Regions from separate parts of the Brevibacillus choshinensis genome, predicted to be linked through region 4. Evidence: riboswitches for the same ligand, from Rfam matches in the RefSeq annotation. Region 4 holds a riboswitch; each other region holds the start of a gene.

Region 1 (5,766 bases), 2.9 Mb from region 4:
TCGAAAAAAGATCAAAAGCTGGATCCGCGCGTCGTTCGAACTCGCCTCTTGCTGCGAGACGCCCTCGTGGAATTGATCCATGAGCACGGCTATGAGCCGATTACGGTTCAAGACATCACCAAGAGAGCCACTCTCAATCGAGCTACCTTCTATTTGCATTATCGCGACAAACTCGACCTGCTCTATCAAAGCTCCGATGAAATCATCCAGGAGCTGGTGGCGAGCATGAACCTGGCATTCGCCGAGAAGGACACGTTTGATTGGCAAAGCGACCAGCCCCACGAGAATTTCGTCCATTTGTTTGAGCACATTTCGCAAAACGGCAAGCTGTACAAAGTCTTTTTGACAGAAAAAAACATGCCGCACTTCACATCTCGCTTGATGGAAGTCCTGATCAATTTCATCGCCACAGGCATCAACAATGTCCAACCGGACGACGATCGGCTGACCGTGCCCAGGGAATTTGCCGTTCGGTATTTCGCCGCTGCCTTCCTCGGAGTGATTGTCTGGTGGCTGGAAAACGATATGCCTTACACCTCCAGGTACATGGCCACTCAGCTGATGCGCGTCGCCATCAAAGGCCCTTACCTCGACAATCCCTTCCTCAAATAACCTTTCCGGACGCAAAAAAACAGGAGGCTCCTCTACACCGAGGCAACCTCCTGTTTTGCTGTCAGCTTTCTCTTTAGCTCTTCTACCGATCGGGGAATTCCCCCCAGCTCGCCTTTCAGCGAATCCGGCAGCACTTCCCATACCTCCGCAAGCAACGGCATGCCCAGATGCAGACTCTCCAGCATCTCGCGCTGCGCCAGCGCCTCCTGCGGTTCTCCCGCGAAGATCAGACGCCCCCCATCCATCACGCAGATCCATTCCGCCCACTCAAACGCGATATCCATATCGTGCGTGGCCATCAGGACCGTCGTTCCCCTCTGATGGATCTGATCCAGCTCTCGAAGCAGATTTTTCACCTGATAACGGTCCAGGTACGCGGTCGGTTCATCGAGCAGGAGCAGCTCCGGCTCCAGTACCATCACACCCGCGATCGCGAGGCGTCTTTTTTGACCCAGACTCAGGTGATGAATGGGGACTTCCGCTAGCTCCGTCATGCCGAACGCCTCGAGGATGTCTCGCACCTTTTCCCGGATGACTTCCGGTGGCAGCTTGCGATTGAAGAGGCCGTAGGAAATGTCTTCTGAGACGGTGCTTGCGATCAACTGATGCTCCGGGTCCTGAAAAACCAATCCTACCTTTTGCGTCATTTCCTGCAAAAAGGAGCGCTTGTAGACGTACGGAGCTCCCCTCCACAGGACCTGTCCCCGGCTCGGCTGGAGAAGTCCGTTTGCGTGCAGAAACAGCGTCGACTTGCCGCAGCCGTTGCGACCGAGCAAGACGCATTTCTTGCCTTCAGGGATCCCCAGACTCACTCCATTCAGCACGGACTTCTGACCGCCCGGATAGGTGTATTGCAGATTTGAAAATTCCAGCAGTGTCAAAACCGCCAACCTCCTATCAGGCTCTCTAGCAGAACCAATATGATGCAGCCGAGCACAGACTCCCACTCGTATCGCGGGGAGCGAGCGTGAACGCGAAGACTTTGCACATGAAAGCTGTCTCCGTGCCCTCTGGCCGCGATGCCCATGGAAAGCGACTCGTATTTGCGCATCGCCCGGACAAACAATTGGCTCGCCACCATACTGACGTCGCGCAATAGTGCACGGAAGCCCTGATGTCCTCCACGCGAGCGCTGCGCCATCCAAAGCTGATAGGATGTGTCGAGCAGCACGAAAATAAAGCGGTACATGATCATCAACAGATCGGTGATGATCTGTGGCAATCCCATCCTGCGAAAGACCTGCAGGATCTCAGCAAACGGAACCGTAAACAACAGAAACGAGAAGCAGGATAAACTCCCGATGACCCGAAAAAACAATTCCAGCGCCCGGGCAACGGACGCAGGCGCCACGAAAAGGACATACGCCCCCACATCCCATGCGATCAGGGCATCGGCTGGAATCGCCCCCGACCCGCTGCGGGCCAGTTCAAACAGCAGCGCGGGCAATCCCGCTATAAAAAAAGAAAGCGGGAGCACAAGAAAGAGCAGATGGTTCCGGAGCGGGATGCGGGCATATCGAACCACCCACACCCCCATCCACAGAAACACGAGCAGCTGTACAAACGAATGTCCAGTCAACACCAGCAAAAGCAGCGCACCGCCGAATGACAGCTTGTGAGCAGGCGGCAGGTGCCTCAGGTGGTTTTGGTAGGATAGAGAATCGAGCTGCTGCCAGTTCATTTCTTCGCTTTATCCGTACGGCCCTTGTAGACCCCTACTGCATAGCCGACAACACCCGCGCCAAGCGCAGCCTGAACAGCAAACAGGAGACTCTCCGTCTCGCCTCCTGGCGGCTCAATAAACGGCTGGAACCACGGCTCATAGGAAGGCGCAATCTCTTTGATCGCCTCTTCTGCCGCACCATCCGCTCCACCAAACTCGGAATCCTTGATGAACAACAGCGGCATAGCCGCCAGAACCACGACTCCCAGCAGTAACAGCCAGTTCATTCCTTTTTTCACAGCGATTCCTCCCGTTTCAGCAAGCGCAGCTGCGCCAATTCATTCGCATTATAGGCTTGCAGCCAGTTCCATACGAGTACGGTCAACAGCCCTTCGCTGATGGCAAGCGGCACCTGTGTGATGGCAAATATCCCGGCAAATTTGGCAAAGGAAGCGAGAACGCCACCGCTGGCAGCGGGGAATGCCAATGCCAGCTGAAGCGATGTCACGACATAGGTAGCCAAATCCGCCAGTGCTGCTGCTGCGAAAACGGCCAGACGCTGCTTGCCGCTCTTTGCGATCAGACGATAGACTGCATATGCGACCATCGGGCCCACGACTGCCATCGACACGGCATTCGCCCCCAGCGTGGTCAAGCCGCCATGTGCCAGCAATAACGCTTGGAACAGCAAAACCATACTGCCGAGCACCGACATCGCGAGCGGTCCGAACATGATCGCTCCGAGTCCTGTACCCGTCGGGTGAGAGCTGCTGCCTGTCACTGAAGGGATTTTCAATGCGGAAAGGACGAAAGCGAACGCTCCCGATACACCCAAGAGCAGCTTCATTTGCGGATGCTCTTTGACGATTTTATTGATCGAGCGGACACCCAAAATAAAAAACGGCAGGAAGACTGCCCACCAAAACAAGGCCCACGAGAGCGGCAAATATCCTTCCATAATATGCATGGCGTGTCCTGTCTGCGGTTCATTCAGCATGAAATAGAGGACAAAACCCGCAACCAGCAAACAGCTGGACACTAATCTCGAGCGATTCATGACCATACCTCCCCATTTTTTCATCCAAACAAAAAAATCCCATCCCCAAATTGGATGAGATCTGCGTACACAAAACAATAGACTGCGATTCAGCCATATTGCCTCGTATCCACCTCTCCTTTCCGCGAAGGTTCCCAGGTGTGGCTGATAGGTAGGTCTCCTGGCTTCCAGATCTGCGCGCTCTCTGTCCTTCCCCATACATCTATGAGTGGATTGCTATCAAAGAGAACTCCCTGGTTACAGTGGCGGGACCGCTCGGGACTTTCACCCGATTCCCTGTTACCCCGTATGCGTCTTACACATCATACAGGCACCTAATGCCAACAATATGTCATTCTCGGACATTCCTGATTGTCCATCAACATTATACTTCAACAGGCAGAAAAAGAGAACAATTGGAAAGAAACAAAAAAGCCGATGACCCCCGCGGGAATCATCGGCTCGGTATTCCACCTGCCATGGCTGTTATTTCGCGTCTACACCCACTACTTCGCCGATGTGCGAAAAACCGTCTCGCTCCATCAATTTCAGCAGCTTCTTATTGATTTGCTTCACGATTCCCGGCCCTTGATAAATCATGCCGGAGTACACCTGAACGAGACTCGCGCCTGCACGGATCTTCTCATAGGCATCTTCTCCCGTGAAAATACCGCCCACGCCTACGATCGGTACTTTGTCTCCCACTTCCTGATAAATCTGCTTCACCCAAGCCGTGGAACGCTCTGTCAGCGGTCTGCCGCTGAGGCCGCCAGCTTCGTCTGCTTTCGGATGGCCCTCGACAGCTTCGCGGGACAAGGTCGTGTTCGTGGCGATGATGCCGGAGATGCCTTCCTCCACGGCTGCGTGAACCACGTCGTGCATCTGCTCGTCCGACATGTCTGGCGCCACCTTCAGGAGAATCGGCTTTTTCTTGACACCGCGCATTTCCATTTCCGCCGCTTTTTCCCGCACGGCGCGAATGAGTACGCGCAGGCTCTCCGTTTCCTGCAAATCACGCAAGTTCGGAGTATTCGGCGAGCTGATGTTGATGACAAAGTAATGGCCGTACGCGTACAGCATGTCCAGGCATTTGCTGTAATCGCTGGGAGCTTCCTCATTCGGCGTGACCTTGTTCTTCCCGATGTTAATGCCGATCGGCACGTCGGAATACGCAAAGTCCACCAGATGCTGGGAAGCCAGATACGCTCCGAGGTTGTTAAAGCCCATCCGGTTAATCACCGCCTGATGCTCGGCCAAGCGAAACAGTCTCGGCTTGGGATTTCCCGGCTGTCCTTGCGGCGTCAGGGTTCCCACTTCTACAAAACCAAATCCAAGTGCACCAAGCGCGTGATACACTTCTGCATTTTTGTCAAAACCTGCTGCCAAGCCGACCGGATTCGGGAACTTGAGGCCCCACAGCTTCGTCTCCAGGCGCTCGTCACGCAGTTGGTAGATCATTTTCAATAAAGATTTGCCCGGAGCGGAATCCTCTACCAGCTTCAGGGCGTGAATCGTCTTTTCATGAATTTCTTCAGGGTCCTGCTGAAACAGATACTTGCGTATAAGCTGATACATCTTGGCTGCACTCCTCACTCCGTTTTACCTCATAGTAGAATACCATATTTTCAGAGGGCGGGTAACCTTTATCCTTGATACATATTTCCAAGTGGGCAGGCAAATCCTAGCAGTACCGCCAATATGGAGGTGACGATGCACCTAAATGAAAGTGGACGGGAAAATCGGAATTAGTCAGGCGATCATGACGATGATGCTGACGGTGGGCATCACCAACCACGTCAATGTCATTCCCCTGTTGCTCAGCTCCGCCAAACGCGATGCATGGCTGAGTGTCCTGCTAGCCTCCATTCCGTTTATTGTGTGGGCCTGCATTCTCTCATTCATCAACAACCGTCTTCACCAGCAATCCTTACATCAATGGCTACGGCGTACGAGTGGAAAATTTGTCAGCTACCTCATCCTCATTCCGCTCCTGATCTCTATATATGGGATGGCACTCGTACATCTAATCGATACACAAACATGGACAACTGTGAACTACCTGCCACGAACCCCAGAGTGGTTTACGGCTCTCGTGTTGATGGGCATCTGCATCATCGCTGCCTTCGGAGGAATTGCCCCGCTAGGGATTACGGCAGCACTCCTGCTTCCCATCGTAGCGATACTGGGTTTCTTTGTCGCTTTTGGAAACGTGCCCAAAAAAGATTACAGCCTTTTGCTCCCTGTCTTTCAGCATGGCATTGCCCCCATTTGGGAAGGAATGATTTATGCTGGCGGAGGCTTCTGCGAATTGGTGCTCCTTTTATTGCTTCAGCATCATGTGAGGAAACCGCTAAGACTCGTTCATTACCTCGCGATGATCGCTATCGTGATTATTCTTACGTTGAGTCCGCTCACCGGAGCCATCGCCGAGTTCGGTCCGATTGAATCCTCGAGG
Region 2 (5,766 bases), 1.0 Mb from region 4:
CTGCCTGCCAAACCGGGCGACATTGAGACTGTTGAGGGAACCGTAATCGGCCATCACGACGGATTGATGTACTATACGCTGGGACAGCGTCAGGGCCTCGGCATCGGCGGAGGTCATGGAAAGAGCGGGCAGCCTTGGTTTGTTGTCGATAAAGACTTGAAACGAAATGTACTGATCGTGGGAGAAGGCTCGGATCACCCGCGACTCTATTCTACCAGCCTGATCGCAACCGATGTGAGCTGGGTCAGCGATAAGAAACCGGCACCGACATTCAGCTGTACGGCCAAATTCCGCTACCGTCAACCAGATCAAGGCGTTACTGTACATCTGCGGGAAGGCAATACTGTCGAGGTTGTATTCGACAAACCACAAAAAGCGGTGACACCTGGGCAAGCCGTCGTGTTTTACGACGGAGAAATCTGCTTGGGTGGAGGCACGATTGATCAAGTCACCCTGATGGACAAATAGAACGAGAGATTGACGGGGGTAGTACGGTGGATCCAGCGAAGAAGTCTAAAGTCTTGATCGTTTCCTTTTTAGCAGGAGCGCTCCTGCTGGGATTTGTAGCATTCAAGGGCATGTCAACAACAGGACAAGAGCATATGGCTATTATCAAGCAAGTGATTCAGGATAAAGGCGGTGTGATCGTTGCGGGTGGCGTCACGGCTGTACCCTTAGACGAAAGTCCATTCGAACGTGGCGGGAAAGGAAACACCATCTACAAAATCGACTATACGAAAGATGGGCAGCCGTTCACCGCTTGGTATCGTTCAGAAAACCATTCTTCCATCCTCAAAGAGCCGGAGGAATGGATCCTTCCCTAACCAAGTGAAACGTAATTTGGGAGAGTGAGTGTTGATCATGACCGAAAAACTTGCAGGGCTTCGCGAGCTTGCGAAGCTCATCCAGCGGATTGAACCAAATCTGGCAGGGGCTTCTCTGAGCATTTTAGCTCACGAAAACAAGGATGAAATTGCCCACCTGCTTAACGAGGGCTTTGGTGTGCGGCTTTCTGCAACCCACAGCTCGGGTGAGTATGCCAATCACCTGGCAGTCCTGCGCGTAGGCAGCAATAAGTACACCTTTGCCCAAGACTGGCGGGAGGTGTATATCAGTGAGATTAATTACTGTGCATGCCGCATCCCGCCAGGAGCACACGGTCTCTTGGTACACCATGTGGACTACCCAGGCGTGATTTATGACGTCTCGCGGAAATTGGCAGATCACGAGATCAACATTTCCAAGCTGAATGTGTCTCGGGAGCAGAAAGGGAAAAACGCTTTGCTTGTCTCAGTGACAGATGAAGAAATTACCCCTTCCGTGGTTACGGCGATCGAGGAACTGCCTCAAATCACCAAAGTCGTTACTCTTCAATAAATGGATTACCGTTATGGAATTGCGCACCGTCCGCAAGCTCGCGGGCGGTTTTCTGTTTTTCCCTGATTCTACAAGATTTGACAAAGCAGGATTCCGCTGGTTTTGCACATTCTCTTGGAATCTTGTTTCCTAAAACTCTCTTCTCTCTATTGACTGCTACGATATCTTGATGTAAAGTAAGTTCTACCAACTACATATTGATGCGGATAGGTGTCTAGCCACAAAATATTGGCAGACTTAATAGGGAAGTCGGTGTGAATCCGACGCGGTCCCGCCACTGTGACAGGGGAGCTCCATTTGCGAAGATGTGCCACTGATCGACAAGATTGGGAAGGCGAAATGAAGTGACGATCCTAGAGCCAGGAGACCTGCCTACCCAATGACACTAGGGAACCTACGGGAGATAGGAAAGGTGTCGGAGCGCTCGATTCGCCTAAGCGAGTCGAAAGATCAGTGGATTTTTTGCGCATTCGACTTTCATTCTTACCGTCGAATGCGCTTTTCTTTTGCAGCATCAGGGATGAAAGGATGAGGGGACCTATGCTCATCGCATACGATTCCAAGACAGGGAATGTTCGAAGATTTGTAAACAAGCTCAATCTTCCGAGTGTGGAGATTGATGAGCAGATGACCATTGAGGAACCGTTCGTTTTAATTACATATACGACTGGATTTGGTCAGGTTCCCGAAAAAGTCACTTCGTTTTTGCAGCGAAATCACAGGTATATGAAAGGCGTCTCGGCTAGCGGCAATCGCAACTGGGGGACGAGCTTCGCGAAAAGCGCCGATACGATCGCCCATCAATACGGCGTTCCGGTGATCTCCAAATTTGAATTATCCGGTACCGGCCGAGATGTAGAACATTTTACGAACGGGGTGGCCAGCATTGCGGCATATTGAACTGAACAACGAACTCATGCAACGAGGCGAAGATGGTTTTTACCAATTGGCCAAGGATAAAGAAGCGGTACAGGACTTCCTTCGTGAAGTGGAAGCCAGCACGATGACCTTTGGCAGCGTCAAGGAAAGAATGGACTATCTCATCCAGAACGACTACTACGAGAATGTGTATGAGAAGTACACGGTAGAGCAGGTGGATGAAGTATTCCGATTGGCAAAGGAAGCGTCGTTTCAATTCGCCTCTTACATGGCCGTCTCAAAATTTTATAAAGACTACGCACTCAAAACGGACGACAAGTCCACCTACCTCGAACAATATCCAGATCGCGTAGCCGTCGTAGCCCTTTCCCTGGCACAGGGAGATTTTGAACGGGCTAAGCGCCTGACGGTTTCCATGATGGATCAACGTCTGCAGCCAGCGACTCCGACGTTTTTAAACGCAGGGAAAAGCCGTCGCGGAGAAATGGTCTCTTGCTTCCTGCTGGAGATGGATGATTCTCTCAACTCGATTAACTACATACTCGGGACCTGCATGCAGCTGTCCAAAATCGGCGGGGGTGTCGCCGTGAATCTGTCCAAGCTGCGGGGACGCGGTGAACCGATCAAGGGAGTGGAAGGAGCGGCAAAGGGCATCATGCCGGTACTCAAGCTGCTCGAAGACGCTTTTTCCTACGCAGACCAGATGGGACAACGCAAAGGTTCCGGTGCAGCCTACTACAACATTTTTGGTTGGGACATCAATGAGTTCCTCGATTGCAAAAAAATCAATGCGGACGAAAAATCACGGATCAAAACGCTGTCGATCGGCCTCATAGTTCCGAATGCTTTTTACAAGCTGGCAGAAGAGAACAAGCCTTTGACTATCTTTGCTCCTTATTCCGTTTACAAGGAGTACGGTATGCATTTGGATGACATGAACATGGACGAGATGTACGAAGAGCTGCTGGCCAATGACCGCGTCAAGAAAAAGACGATCATGAGCGCGAGAGAGATGCTCACCAAAATCGCCATGATCCAGCTCGAATCCGGCTATCCTTACATCATGAATAAGACCAATGCCAACAAGAACCACGCACTCAAGGATATCGGATCGGTGAAAATGTCCAATCTGTGCACGGAGATCTTCCAGCTGCAGGATACATCCACGATCACGAATTATGGGGAAATGGACATCATCCGCCGAGACATCAGCTGCAACCTGGCATCCCTCAACATCGTGAACGTCATGGAGCAAAAAATGATTCGCGAGTCCGTTCACGAGGGGATCGAGGCAATTACTGCTGTGAGTGACATGACAGCTGTCGAGAATGCTCCAGGCGTGCAAAAGGCGAATCGCGAACTGCATTCGGTCGGCTTGGGCGCGATGAACCTGCACGGCTATCTGGCAAAGAACAAGATCGCGTACGAGAGCGAAGAAGCGAGAGATTTTGCCCGAACCTTCTTCATGATGATGAACTTTTATTCGCTCGAAAAGAGCATGGAGATTGCCAAAGAAAGAGGAATCACCTTCCTTGGATTTGAAAAATCGGAGTATGCCAAAGGCACCTATTTCGAAAAGTATGTGTCTAACGATTATCAGCCACGAACAGCGCGAGCCAAGGAGCTTTTTGAAGGTATGCATATTCCGACACCTGAGGATTGGGCAGCACTGGGGCAAAACGTCCAGCAGTACGGGCTGTATCACGCGTATCGACTGGCCATTGCACCTACGCAAAGCATTTCGTACATTCAGAATGCGACGTCCAGTGTCATGCCGATCGTGGAGCATATCGAAACGAGAACCTACGCCAACTCGACGACGTACTACCCGATGCCGTACTTGTCACAAGAGAACTATTTTTACTACAAATCTGCGTACGTCATCGATCAGTTCAAGGTCATCGATCTGATCGCAGAAATTCAGGAGCATGTCGACCAGGGAATATCGACCGTCCTGCACGTAAACAGCAACGTGTCCACGCGTGAGCTGGCACGCTACTATATATACGCGGCGAAAAAAGGTCTGAAGTCGCTCTACTATACACGTACCAAGCACTTGACCGTCGAAGAGTGCATCAGCTGCGCGGTATAACCTGGCGGGGCAAGAGATAGAGACAGGACTAGCAAAAAGGGATGAGGAACGCGCAATGAAAGCTGTCAATTGGAACAGGCCAGATGATGATTTTACAATGACGTTTTGGAACCAAAACATTATGCAGTTTTGGACTGACGATGAGATTCCGCTCTCGGACGACAAAATGTCCTGGATGGAACTGAGCGCTGCAGAGCGAGATACCTATAAAAAGGTCCTAGGTGGACTCACGCTGCTCGACACCGTACAGGGCGGGGTGGGAATGCCGAAAATCATGGAGCACGTGGACGGTTTGCAGCGAAAAGCCGTACTCGCCTTCATGGGCATGATGGAGCAGATCCACGCCAAATCGTACAGCAGCATTTTCACTACGCTGGCTGCGACGGAAGAAATTGATGAGATTTTCAGCTGGGTGGAGCAAAATCCCCGCCTGCAATTGAAAGCGAAGCTGATTTCCAGCCGGTATCAGGAAATCGAGACGCAAAAAGATCTCTATATGGCGATGGTGGCATCGGTCTTTTTGGAAAGCTATCTGTTTTACAGCGGCTTCTTTTATCCGCTCTATTTGGCCGGGCAAGGAAAGATGACCAGCAGTGGTGAAATTATCGATCTGATCGTGCGGGACGAGAGCATTCACGGGTTGTACGTCGGGGTATTGGCGCAAGAAGTGTTTCAACGTCTGACTGTCAATGAGCAGAAAGCATGCAAGGAAGAGCTGCACCAGCTTTTGCAAGAGCTGCAGCGTAACGAAGAGGCGTATACGACTGAGCTTTATTCGCAGATCGGACTGGCTGATGAAGTCCAGGCATACGTGCGCTACAATGCAAACAAGGCTCTGATGAATCTTGGGCTCGACCCGATTTTCCCGGAAGAAGAAGTGAACCCGATTGTTCTGAACGGCATTCGGACGCAGACGAAGCAGCACGATTTCTTCTCCAAGAAGGGGAATGGCTACGTGCGGACCATCCACGTCGAGCAGCTGTCCGATGATGATTTCCGCTTCGACTTTTAATCGATTTGCCATCAGCGAAGAACCCCATCCCCGTGCGGATAGGGTTCTTTGCTTTTTAAGTTGCTTTCCCATCGGACTGACACTCCTTGGGAAGGCGATTTTTTTTGATTCCTGCCAGCCTCAAAATGAAGGAAAAACTACATTTTCTATGATGTATTGTAGTGAATTATTGCAAGAGATATACTATTCGTAAAATTGATGAGACTCTAGTCAGCAAAGGAGTGCCTTGCATGGATGAGCTGGTGAAGGAACGAATCCGCAAGCAGTACGGAAATCTCACTTCCAGTCAAAAAATCATTTCCAAATTTGTGATCGAAAAGCCGAGCCTGTTTGCCATCCATACCGCAAAAAAAGCGGCGGATCTGATGAACATGAGTGAGGCGACGGTCATCCGCTTTTGCTATGC
Region 3 (5,766 bases), 860 kb from region 4:
GGTGAGCTGATAGGGACCGCTGCCCATGGTGTTGTTTGCGAGGAAGTTTTGGCCGAGATCACCATTTTGTTCTTTTTCCATGACCTTCGGATTGACGATGCCGCCATAGTTCGCTGCCAGGGTGGAAAGGAACGGCGGGAAGTTCTTCGAGAGAACGAATGTGACGCTGGTCGGGGAGTCTACTTTTACTTCTTTGATCACACTGTAGACGTCAGCAGGACCTTTTTTGATTTTGAGAGTACGGTCAAAGGTGAATTTCACTGCTTCGGCGGTAACGGGAGTGCCGTCCGAGAATTTGTTGCCTTCCGCGAGAGTGAAGGTCCAGGTAAGACCGTCTTCGCTCACTTTCCATTCTTTTGCCAGACCCGGCTTCACTTCGGTCGTCTCACCGTCGTACTCGACCAGACGCTGGTAGGTAGGATAGGTGATTTTCCATGCGCTGTTGTCAAAGGTGACGGCTGGATCGAGTGTGCCTTGATCGGAAGTGATCCCTACGAACAGCGTGTCAGCCGGAGTAGTTGACGCAGGCTTCGCTGCCTCGGCAGGTTTGCTTTCCGCTGGCTTGGCCTCACCCTGGGACTGGTTCGCTGGCGCGCTGCTGCACGCGGAAACCATCAGGGAGAGGACGAGCAGGGAAGAAGTGAAGAGAGATGACCATCGACGCTTCAATGAATTCGACCCCCAAAGACTATAATATATTTAATTAATTTTTAATATATTGCAAATATTGACCTTATTCAACAATTTTTTCGTTCATTTCCAAAATCCCGCCGTAGATCGGCTGGCTGTTAGTCTGACGGGCCCAGGAGCGAGTACCGTACTCGTAGTGCCACCATTCATGGGAGTAGTTCGTGAATCCGGCGCTGATCATGACGTGGTAAAGAAGACGGCGGTTGCTCTGAATCTCCAAATCTTTTTCAGTAGGCTCCGCGAGCTCCTCGAAGTGGCGGGTCATCGCCAACTCGGTAAAATCGTCAAAATCCGTCCCCATGTCCAGCCAGCCGCCTGGTCCGGCGATAGTCAGGTCGACCGCTCCACCAGAGAGGTGGGGAGAAGGGATTTGAATATCGGTCGTAGGCTTTGCGACGAATTTGCTGAGCTCCCGGGTAATCGCTTCTTCATCCGTCCAGCCTTGTGAGAGCAGGTCTTGGCGGAATCCTTCGTACAAGGATGCTTGTACTTCATAGGAACGCCAGCCATCGAACACGACCAGCTGCAAGCCGTCTGGAAGCCGTTCGGCGGCAAGTGCCAGTCTGTCCGCCGCTCCCTTGCGCAAATAGGCTTCGGTCTGGGTGCCCGCATAGCCGAGATGGTAGTAAGCGGGATAGACTGTGATTCTGGGAGACAAGGTAGAGAGAGGGACCATCGCTTCGCCGCATTCGATCACAGGAGGCGTGAAAGCTGTCCGGTCATCGTGTATGGCTGGAATGCGAGGATAGTTCATTTTCGTTCACCTCCTTGGGCAGGTTTGATTGTTTGAAAGAATTGGGCGACTTTAGGAAATATCGTAGCGGAAAAAGGGTTTTTAGTAAACTGTAATTATATTTAATTTTCTGCAATTATGAGTCGGAGTACATGAAAAAAGTGCCTCTTCAAGCCGTGGACAGCTTGCGGGGCACTCGCTTTTTTGCATTTTCATCGTTTTTTTCTAACGAACGTAGATTTTGGTTTTTGCTTTGCCTACTCGTATTTGGCCGCTCGAGTCTTGCTTGACGCTGACTTCGAGGGTGTACGTTCCCTTTTTCGCGGGCTTGAAGCGGTAGATGTATTTGTATCCGCGAAGGTCGTCATCGTAGGTACCGATGAACTGGACTACGCTCGGATTGTTCCACGACATGTAGTGCTCGGAGGAACCCGAATCCTTGTTCAAGGGATAAGTGACAGTCAGATAGATTTCTTCCCCTGCTTTCATATAAGCCGTGTTAGGGGAGAGGGAGACGGCGATGGTGGGGTTTTCTTTGACTTCGAATTTGTAGAATCCTATACCCTCCCATACTTCTTTTGTCTTTTCATCCTGCATCTTATTGAAAAAGAAAGGCATATACGTTCCCGGTATTTTCGGCGTAAAGTAGCCGGTCGTTACATAAAAGTTTCCTCTGCGTACGGTGCGGACTTGCTCGACTTTTTGCGTGTCATCCACTGAGTTCATGGAGTAAAAGTGAAAATTCCCTTCTTTTGTTATTTCCCCTTTGTAGGGCGTAGTCACGGTAAATTTGATTTTTTGTCCGACGATCAGATTCTTAGACGGGGAGATCACGAAACCAGAATCCACACTTGGAATGACTCCAGGCATGTTGTCTTTGACGCGGATGGTCACGGATGCGTGGCCGACCCATGCTTGCCCTTCTCCATGCATGGAAATGGAATAGTCAAAAGTCTTTTCCCCGATGTATTCCGCTTGGAAAGTCACTCTCGAAACATAATGACCGTCTACGATCTTAGTCTCAGCAGACTCTTTGACATTTGTGAAAAAGGCCTCGTAATAGTCTCCTTTCTTTTCTGTGACAGCTTCGATGGTGATTTCATCATCGAGTTTGGGCTCACCTTCCTCGGATAACACCGTCAGCTTCACCGGCACTTCTATTTTTTCCGCTGCTTGTGCCGGCACGTACGCAAACAGCAAGGCCACCATGAGCAATCCCATCCAGACAGCCCGAATACGAGACAGATTCTTACATGATTCCGCCAACTTTCTCACTCCTTATTTGGAAGATATATCCTAACCATTTTCCCAGCTTTTGCTTGAATCCCCACAGGCATTTGCTATTATTAAAGCAAGTGCTTGTCATAGAAGACAGCGTCAATTGAATACGTTAGTACAAACAGGTCCTTGTTTCTGCGAAATCCTTTTGCAGGAGCAAGGTTAAAAGGGAAGTTTGGTGAAATGCCAACGCGGTCCCGCCACTGTAAGAGAGGAGCCCATCTTCACGGCGTCAGCCATCCACTGCCCAATAGGGAGCGGGAAGGAGAAGAGGGGTGATGATCCTCGAGCCAGGAGACCTGCCTGTTTTTGTGTGTGCACTGATTTCCTTCGGGTCAAAGGAAGAGGTGAGGATCGTTGCTTGATTGCCATCCGCGCTTTGTTTTCCTTTCATGTTTGAGGGAGAACGAAGCGTTTTTTATTTATTGATTTGCGGGAGGATTCACAATGAATAAACAAGACGCCAAACGAGGATTGCTGCTGGTCTATACAGGAGACGGCAAGGGAAAAACAACGGCTGCACTCGGGCTCGCTGTACGGGCTACGGGTCGGGGCAAAAAAGTGCTGATGGTGCAGTTCATCAAGTCGCCGGAACGTACCTACGGGGAAAAGCTCGTCTTTGACAAAATCGGGATTGAGATCGTGCAAAAGGGGATTGGCTTTACCTGGACCAAGACGCCGGAAGAGCATCGCGCTGCCTTGAAGGAAGCGTGGGACTATGCGAAGGAACAGCTGCTCAGCGGCGGCTACGATGTCGTCATTTTCGATGAGCTGAACAACGCGCTGGCCATCGACCGTTTTCCTATTGATGACGTGCTGCCCCTTGCGGATGTGCTGGAGACGATCCAAAGCAGGCCGAAGCATATTCACCTCGTGATTACGGGCCGAAGCGCCAAGCAGGAAATCATGGACATGGCTGATCTGGTGACAGAGATGAAGCCGATCAAGCACTACTACGATGAAGGAATCCCCGCTGTGTTGGGAGTGGAATTCTGATGGGCGTGCTGGAAACCTTCGGGCATGGCGGTGACCTGCTGACAGCGGCTGAGCGGTTTGGCGTGGCCCCAGGCGAGTTCCTCGATTACAGCGCCAACATCAATCCGCTCGGGATGCCGGAGAGTGTCAGACAGATGCTGGTCGATTCGATCGGAGAAGTGACGAGATATCCGGACCCTGGGCACCGTGAGTTTCGTCAGGCTCTGGCTGATCGCCTCGGTTTGCCACAGTCATGGCTGCTGTCTGCAAATGGAGCGGCAGAAGCGATGGCAATCGCGATTCTCGGTCTCGCGCCGCAGACGGTCGGAGTGGTCTATCCGTGTTTTTCCGAATACGCGCAGCTCGCCACCCAGTTCGGCGCACGAGTCGTCGGCTGCTACGGCGTGGAAGAGAATGGATACAAGCCGGATATGGGAGATCTGCATCGATTGTTTGAAGAAGCCGATCTGATCTTCGTAGGCTCACCGAACAATCCGACAGGCGTCTTGTACCAGCAGGATGAGCTCTTGAAAATGGCGGACTGGGCTGAGCAGACGAAGACGTGGCTGGTCGTAGACGAAGCCTTTCTCGACTTTGTGGAGGAGGAGCGGCAGTTTACATTGGCGGATCGGTTAGAAAGCTTTCCGCACGTCATCCTCATGCGATCGATGACCAAGATGTACGCGATACCCGGACTGCGCCTCGGCTACGCGATCGCACATCCCGAGGTGATCGGCCGCATGCGCGAAAAGCAGGTGAGCTGGAGCGTCAATGCATTGGCGCTGCGGGCAGGGGTGCTTTGCCTTGCAGAGCAGTCATACGAGGAAAAGACGCGCGAGTTGATCGCTTTCGAACGTGACTACCTCACCCGGTTTATCCGAGATGAGCTCGGCTGGAAGGTCTGGGCGGGGGAAGCGAACTTTTTGCTGATGCGTTCGCCGGCCTCTAAGACCGCCGAGCAATTGCAAGCGCTCCTCGGCAAAAAAGGAATCCTGATCCGAAGCTGTGCCATGTATCCGGGCTTGACTGCGCATGATGTGCGGATCGCCGTCCGCGGTCCAAAGGAAAATGAACGGCTGGTGAAAGCCCTGCGCGATGTCTGGTGCGACGGGAGGTGGGCGTAAGTGAGTCTGATCCTGGTGACAGGAGGCGTACGCTCCGGAAAAAGCCGCTTTGCGGAGGAACTGGCCGAGAAGACGAGCGGTTCCGTGATCTACGTAGCGACAGGGGAAGCATGGGACGAAGAGATGACGGCGAGGATCGAGAAGCATCAGGCCCGCCGACCCGCTCATTGGGGATGTGTCGAGGCTTTTGGTCAGCTCGCCGACGTGCGTGCCGCCAGTGCCGGTTATGAGGTGGTGCTGGTCGATTGCCTCTCCACGTGGGTGAGCAACCGGTTGATGAGCGTGCCGGAGCCAGAATGGAGAAGCGAATCGATTACACAGGAAATCGTGCGGGATGCGAAAGAATGGTTGGCGGGCGTGGCCGAAGCTGGACAAAGCCAAACCGTCATTGCCGTCACCAGCGAGGTCGGATTGGGCGGAGTCGCGATGAGCAGGCTGGGGCGCTGGTTTGCCGATGTGCTGGGGGATGTCAATCAGCTGACAGCTCGGCAGGCTGATACGGTCTATGCCATTATGGCCGGAATTCCCTGGAGGATCAAGGGATGAGCGCGCTGTGGCATGCGATATCGTTTTTTACGAGAATCCCGGTGCCGTGGCTAAAGCCTTCGGAGACGGCATGGAAAAAGAGCGTCAACTGGTATCCGGCAGTGGGCATTGTCATCGGGCTGTTGCTATGTGCCATTAACCAAGCAGCCCTTTACTTGTTCAGCCCTCTGCTGGCTGCCGTGTTGACGCTCGGGATATGGGTGTACATCACAGGTGGCCTTCATCTGGACGGTTGGATGGATCTGGCAGACGGTCTGGGCAGCAGTCGTCCCCGCGAGCAGGTCTTGGCGATCATGAAGGACAGCCGAGTCGGAGCAATGGGGGTACTGGCGGCCATCCTGCTACTGCTGCTCAAAGCGGCTTCCCTGGCTGAGCTGGCTCGCTTGGAGTGGGCACTGCTGCTCCTCGTGCCGTTCGCAG
Region 4 (5,766 bases):
AAGCGACGCCAGCGAAAGGACATGCCCGAGCGCCGGCGAATTTTCTGCCGAACACGCTCTTCCATGTCACTGGTAAATTGGACATCATGAAACACCTTTCTGTCCGCCCGCTCCTTTAATTGTTCGATCCACTCGTTCTCGTCCATTCCCACTCCCTCCCCTCTCCCATCTGCTTTTTCAGCTGCTGCCTGGCCCGGTGCAATCGCGTGCGTACAGTCCCCTCTGACACAGACAGGACGTTTGCTACCTCTGCTATGGACAAGTCCGCATAATAATGGAGGACGATCACCTGACGATACAGAGAGGGAAGAGTCAGCACCTGCTCCACCAGTTCATCCCGCTCCGACTGTTCCATCACGACTCTCTCGGTGGATACATCGAAATCCGCCTTGATCCAGGAGCGCGGCAATATTTTTCGAAAGGCCCATGACCGCAAGTATCCTTTGCACTCATTGACGGCGATCCGGTAAATCCACGTGTGAATGCTGCTCTGCCCGCGAAATCGCGGCAGGTGGCGGTACACTTTCACAAACACATCCTGCGCGAGATCCTCCGCGACACTCTGATCCTTTACCAGAAACGTCACTAGCCGAAGCACGCGCGTCCCGTATTCCCGCATGATTTGCTCAAATGCGGCATCATCTGTGGGCTGCAATTTTTCCACGTGCGCGGCCTCCCCTGCTTGAAATGGTTTACTGGTTAGATGCAGCTACAGAACTTTTGTTACACGTTTAGCGTTATTTTTTTGCAAATACGGTCCAGCGAGTCTCGCCTGCCGTAGAATCCGCCGACGCACGAATGGATACCCGCCGTGCTGCCAGCGATCACGATTGGGCTTCAGGCACAATCACGTCACGCCAAATGAGGAGAAAAAGTAGATGTGCTTCTTGCCTGTGACGGGATGAATGGAAACGTCCGTCTCGACCTCATAGACCTCCCGAATCAAGTCAGCGGTCAAAATCTCATCCGGACATCCAGATGCGACGATTCGGCCTGCTTTCAGCACATACAGCCGATCGCAGTACATCGCCGCCAGATTCAAGTCATGGAGGGCAGACAAGACGGGAATCCCCAGCTGCTTGACAAGATCCATGACCTGCAGCTGGTAGCGAACATCCAGATGGTTGGTCGGTTCATCCAGCACCAATAATTCAGCTTGCTGCGCTAATGCCCGGGCAATCAGCACTCGCTTTTTTTCTCCCCCAGACAATGAAAAAAAGCTGCGTTCGCTGTAATCCGTCATCCCTACTCGAGCCAAAGCCTCTTTCCCGATATGCATGTCCTCGGGCGTATCCATCTGAAACATCCCTTTGTGCGGAGAACGGCCCATCAATACCATTTCCAGAACAGTAAAGTCGAACTCCACGGAAGATTCTTGCCGGACCACTGCCATGCGCCGTGCACTCTCCCGTGGTGCCAGCTGATACAAGTCATCTCCGTCCAGAAAAATCCGCCCTGCAACAGGCTTTAAGACCCGATAGATGCTTTTGAGCAGCGTCGATTTGCCGCTCCCATTCGGTCCGATCAGCCCCACGAACTCGCCTGCCTTAACTTCCAGGCAAATGTCGTGAATAATCTGTTCGTTCCCCAGGGAGATGCTGATATCCTTTGCCGCTAGCTTCATCGCCCGCCACCTCCAAACGAGTAGTAGGAGCTGCGCAGCATCAGCCAGATGAAGAACGGCCCGCCGCACAAAGCCGTAATGATGCCGATGGGCAATTCTTCCGGTGCGAATGAGAGCCTCGCGAATGCATCTGCCCATATCAGGAAGTTGGCGCCGAGCAAGGCACTTACCGGCAATACCCTGCGGTGGTCAGAGCCGACCATGACACGGACGATATGGGGCATCATCAGACCTACAAATCCGATGGCGCCGCTGATGGCTACGATGAAGCCTGTCAAAAGGGCCGAGATGACGAGGAGTAGCTTGCGAAATCGCACAGTGTTCACCCCGAGTGTGCTCGCCGACTCCTCGCCCATCAGCATGGCATTGAGCGAGCGGTAATGCGCGAGTAAAACCACGAGACACAGGAGGACGATCAGGGAAGGAATGGTCAAATATTCCCACTTTGCTCCTGCCAGGCTTCCGCTCATCCAGAACAGAACAGAGCGTATCCCGTGCTCGTTCGGAGCCGAAAAAATGATCAGGCTCGTGATTGCCGAAAGAATAGCGGAGACAGCGATCCCTGCCATGAGCAACCGGACCGTCGAATTTTGACAACCCATCCGAGAAAGCGAAAAGATCATCAGGATTGAGAACAGCGAACCGAGAAAAGCTCCCATAGACAATGCGTACTGACCGTACATGCTAAAGGCCCCGAAGAGAATGACCAGAGTGGCCCCAACGGAAGCTCCGGAGGAAACGCCTAAAATGTACGGATCTGCCAGCGAATTGCGGACTAATGATTGGATCGCGACTCCTACCACTGACAGCCCTGCGCCTACGATGGCAGCCAGCAGGACGCGGGGAGTGCGAATATCCCAGATGATGGTTTGCTCAGCACGGGTCCAATCCACGTGTACCCATTCCCCTGCAATCGGAACCTGAGACAGCGCGATTCCCCAGACGGTACCCGGAAGAACATCCACAGAGCCTAGTGTGATGGCTAGCGTGATGGAAGCAAGGAGCGCTAGGATCAATCCGAGAAGTAGCACAGATAAGCTCGTCTTATTCAAATCTCATCCCCCCTCGGCCTGCCCATTCGGTAGCTACTGCCACTGCTTTTTGGGCTTTGACCGCTCTCATTTCTTGAATTTCTCCGGATACAGACCTTCTGCTAGGATATGTAGTGCCATCGGTGCACGAACACCTTCCGAAGCCGCTGACATTGGAAGGACCATCAGCCTTTTGTGTTGAATCGCGGATACATCCGCAAGCTCTCGTTTGTTTAAAAGCAGCTCACGCTTTTGTTCCACGCTTTTATCCCCGTAGTCCACAATGATGATGACGTCAGGATTGCGATTCACCACTTCTTCCCAGCTCACATCAGCCCAGCCCTTTTGGATATCATCAAAAATGTTCTTGCCTCCAGCCATGCGAATCAAAGCAGTCATGTAATTATTCGCTGCAGTGAATGGCTGTTCTTCTCCGCTGTCATAGACAAATATCTTCAATGGCTTTTCCACGGTCCCCAGTTTGCTCGTGGTTTGTTCCATTTCTGCTTTCATCTCGCCAATCAGCTCGTTAGCCCGATTCTCCACACGAAAAATACGTCCGATATTGTGAATATCTGCAAAGACATCGTCTACGGTCGGCCCTGGCTTGTTGGACGATTCATGCAAGTAGGATTTGATCCCCGCCTTCTCCAATTCCTCCATCGTGCCTACTCCCTTGTCGCCAAAACCGCTTTTCCAGCCTGCGTATACGAAATCTGGCTCGGCTGCCATCAACACTTCCTTGCTCGGGTATTTATCGGACAGTACCTGTATTTGGTCATAAGCCTCTTTGAATTCCGGAAGAATCTCATCATCGAGGTAGGCGGTTCCGACCATTTTGTCTCCCAACCCAAGCGCCAGCATGACTTCCGTTACATGCTGATTCAATGTGACGGCTCTTTCCGGCGCTATTGGATAGCTCATTTCCCTGCCATTGTTTTGAAGGGTCACAGGTTTGACCAATTCAGCCCCTGCTTGCTGTGAAGCTCCATCCGTAGAGGATGCTGCCGCTTGTCCTTGCGTTTTAGGCGAGCCTTGCCCGGAGGATGCCGGAGAACCGCATGCACTCACGAGAAGAACGAGCCCACACAGAATAGCTGCCCACCCGTTTTTTTCCCAACGATTCTTACCCTTTCTTGGTTTTATCATCGTTTTCTCTCTCCTTTTTTGTCGGTTTCATGGAATCAATCACTTAAATCGTAATGATTACGTTTTATCTCCATTTTACTATATCTTCTCTTTCCTCTGTTGGCAAAATCTTTTTAGACTCCCCCCTTTCCCGCTTGAGAAACTTGGCTACATAGGTGTTTTCACCCAAATGGCACAAGTCTCGGTATGTTGCGCTTAGCCTGGTACAAACAAAAAAGCACCTCCCATGCGCAATCGGGAGATGCCTTACAAATGTGGACAGAGCAAAGCAAATAAAATAGACGGTAGTCCGCCTTTTCCATTCCTACTACTGTACGTTCCACATCGTCCCCATCCGCGTGAGTCGATTGTACATGGTTTCATGGCAGGTCTCCTGGCTCCGATTCATCATTCTTTGCTCCCTTCCCATTCCAGCAGCGGAACAGTGGTTTCTCGCAAAGAACTCCTCGTTACAGTGGCGGGACCGCGCCGGATTTTCACCGGACTTCCCTTTTAAGCTGGTTGAACACACTTCCGTTCAGCCAGCACCATCAAACACCTATTCACTTTTAAGTACTCGTCTATGAACCGATCACTGTCAGTTTTTTCGGGAATTGCGTCAGGACTTCTATCCCGGATTCAGTCACGAGCACGTTGTCTTCAATGCGTACTCCGCCTACTCCCGGCACATAAATGCCCGGCTCGATGGTAAATACCATGCCTGCGCGCAGCTTCTCCTGGTTTTGCCCGTGGACGGAAGGATACTCATGGACATCCATTCCCAGGCCATGGCCCAGGCGGTGCATGAAGTACTCGCCATATCCTTTTGCGGAGATCACGTCTCGCGCAGTTTGATCGAGATGAGCGAACGTCACGCCCGGACGAACTTCAGCGATGGCCGCTTCGTTGGCCGCCAGCACCGTTTCATAGATTTCGCGGAGCTGCTCACTGATCTCGCCGATTGCAAACGTACGTGTAATATCGGATACATAACCGTTAGCCTCTACTCCGATGTCAAACAACAGAACTTCGCCTTCTCGCACTTCTCGCGTACCTGGTTTTCCGTGCGGCAAAGCGGATTTTTCGCCTGCCAAAACCATGGACGTAAAGGAGGGACCCTCTGCACCCAGTCGCTTCATTTGGAACTCCAATTCCGCTACGAGCTCCATCTCTGTTACGCCTGGCTTCACTTTTTTCAGCGTTTCGCTCAAAGAATCCTCTACCAATTGAATGGCATGCTTCATGCGCGTTACTTCGTCAGCCGATTTGATCAATCGCATTTCGCGCAACGGCTCTTCTACATCTACGTAACGGGAAGCCCCTACGACCTCACCCATTGCTTCGTAGCGTTCTACGGTCATATGGCTTTTTTCAATACCTAATGACTTCAAATTTCCTGGAAGCGTTTGCTTTAACACTTCATAAGGATTTTGTGTATCCGTGTGGGTGAAAATATTTTGGACGGAAGAAGCCGCGGCTGCTGCTTCCCTGTCGAGAGCAGGAACGATCAGGGATGGTTCTCCCGTTGCCGGGATGATCAGGCCCAGAAAACGTTCATGAGGATCTGTAAAGAAACCGGTCAGGTAATACACATGCTTGGGAGAGGTGATCAACACAGCGTCAAGCCCTTGCTTGATAAGGAAATCATGCAGCTTCGAAATGCGTTCTTGGAACATTCTCGTCACCTAGCCTTCTCCATATATTCTAATGCGAGAATACCACTTTCGGCTTTAAAAAAACAGCTTATTTTGGAAAAATTCCGCTGAGATCGTAATTATTATTTACAAGGAGAATAGGTTCATGAATCAAGCGATCACACTACCAAATGGAGATCAGATGACTGCCCTGATCTTGGGCGAAGGTCCCCCGCTCCTCTGTCTGCATGCGCCATGCATCGGGTCGATCAACTTCTGCTTCCAACGGCCACTCGCCGATTCGTACACCTTAGTGATACCCGATTTGCCAGGTCATGGTCAGAGCAGC

Evidence for each region. Region 4 has a riboswitch for cobalamin ahead of JNE38_RS10660 (ABC transporter substrate-binding protein). Riboswitches for the same ligand answer to the same signal wherever they lie in the genome.
Region 1: another riboswitch for cobalamin. It lies ahead of JNE38_RS26770 (energy-coupling factor ABC transporter permease); the one in region 4 lies ahead of JNE38_RS10660 (ABC transporter substrate-binding protein).
Region 2: another riboswitch for cobalamin. It lies ahead of nrdI (class Ib ribonucleoside-diphosphate reductase assembly flavoprotein NrdI); the one in region 4 lies ahead of JNE38_RS10660 (ABC transporter substrate-binding protein).
Region 3: another riboswitch for cobalamin. It lies ahead of cobO (cob(I)yrinic acid a,c-diamide adenosyltransferase); the one in region 4 lies ahead of JNE38_RS10660 (ABC transporter substrate-binding protein).

Annotation. Positions count from the first base shown of each region.
Region 1 is NZ_CP069127.1:5,333,762-5,339,527, forward strand. Features, by position in the region: gene JNE38_RS26750 (TetR/AcrR family transcriptional regulator) at 1-612, shown strand, start outside; gene JNE38_RS26755 (energy-coupling factor ABC transporter ATP-binding protein) at 645-1,493, opposite strand; gene cbiQ (cobalt ECF transporter T component CbiQ) at 1,490-2,293, opposite strand; gene JNE38_RS26765 (energy-coupling factor ABC transporter substrate-binding protein) at 2,290-2,574, opposite strand; gene JNE38_RS26770 (energy-coupling factor ABC transporter permease) at 2,571-3,332, opposite strand; cobalamin riboswitch at 3,466-3,665, opposite strand; gene JNE38_RS26775 (quinone-dependent dihydroorotate dehydrogenase) at 3,798-4,886, opposite strand; gene JNE38_RS26780 (GerAB/ArcD/ProY family transporter) at 5,032-5,766, shown strand, end outside.
Region 2 is NZ_CP069127.1:3,132,109-3,137,874, reverse strand. Features, by position in the region: gene mnmA (tRNA 2-thiouridine(34) synthase MnmA) at 1-468, shown strand, start outside; gene JNE38_RS15810 (hypothetical protein) at 495-824, shown strand; gene JNE38_RS15805 (ACT domain-containing protein) at 862-1,377, shown strand; cobalamin riboswitch at 1,569-1,767, shown strand; gene nrdI (class Ib ribonucleoside-diphosphate reductase assembly flavoprotein NrdI) at 1,918-2,277, shown strand; gene nrdE (class 1b ribonucleoside-diphosphate reductase subunit alpha) at 2,264-4,348, shown strand; gene nrdF (class 1b ribonucleoside-diphosphate reductase subunit beta) at 4,404-5,360, shown strand; gene JNE38_RS15785 (MurR/RpiR family transcriptional regulator) at 5,591-5,766, shown strand, end outside.
Region 3 is NZ_CP069127.1:1,225,468-1,231,233, forward strand. Features, by position in the region: gene JNE38_RS06565 (ABC transporter substrate-binding protein) at 1-669, opposite strand, end outside; gene JNE38_RS06570 (M15 family metallopeptidase) at 734-1,444, opposite strand; gene JNE38_RS06575 (hypothetical protein) at 1,649-2,689, opposite strand; cobalamin riboswitch at 2,808-3,022, shown strand; gene cobO (cob(I)yrinic acid a,c-diamide adenosyltransferase) at 3,149-3,697, shown strand; gene cobD (threonine-phosphate decarboxylase CobD) at 3,697-4,800, shown strand; gene cobU (bifunctional adenosylcobinamide kinase/adenosylcobinamide-phosphate guanylyltransferase) at 4,801-5,346, shown strand; gene cobS (adenosylcobinamide-GDP ribazoletransferase) at 5,343-5,766, shown strand, end outside.
Region 4 is NZ_CP069127.1:2,084,162-2,089,927, reverse strand. Features, by position in the region: gene JNE38_RS30605 (hypothetical protein) at 1-146, opposite strand, end outside; gene JNE38_RS10675 (sigma-70 family RNA polymerase sigma factor) at 116-664, opposite strand; gene JNE38_RS10670 (ABC transporter ATP-binding protein) at 848-1,624, opposite strand; gene JNE38_RS10665 (FecCD family ABC transporter permease) at 1,621-2,676, opposite strand; gene JNE38_RS10660 (ABC transporter substrate-binding protein) at 2,743-3,804, opposite strand; cobalamin riboswitch at 4,151-4,351, opposite strand; gene JNE38_RS10655 (M24 family metallopeptidase) at 4,365-5,459, opposite strand; gene JNE38_RS10650 (alpha/beta fold hydrolase) at 5,584-5,766, shown strand, end outside.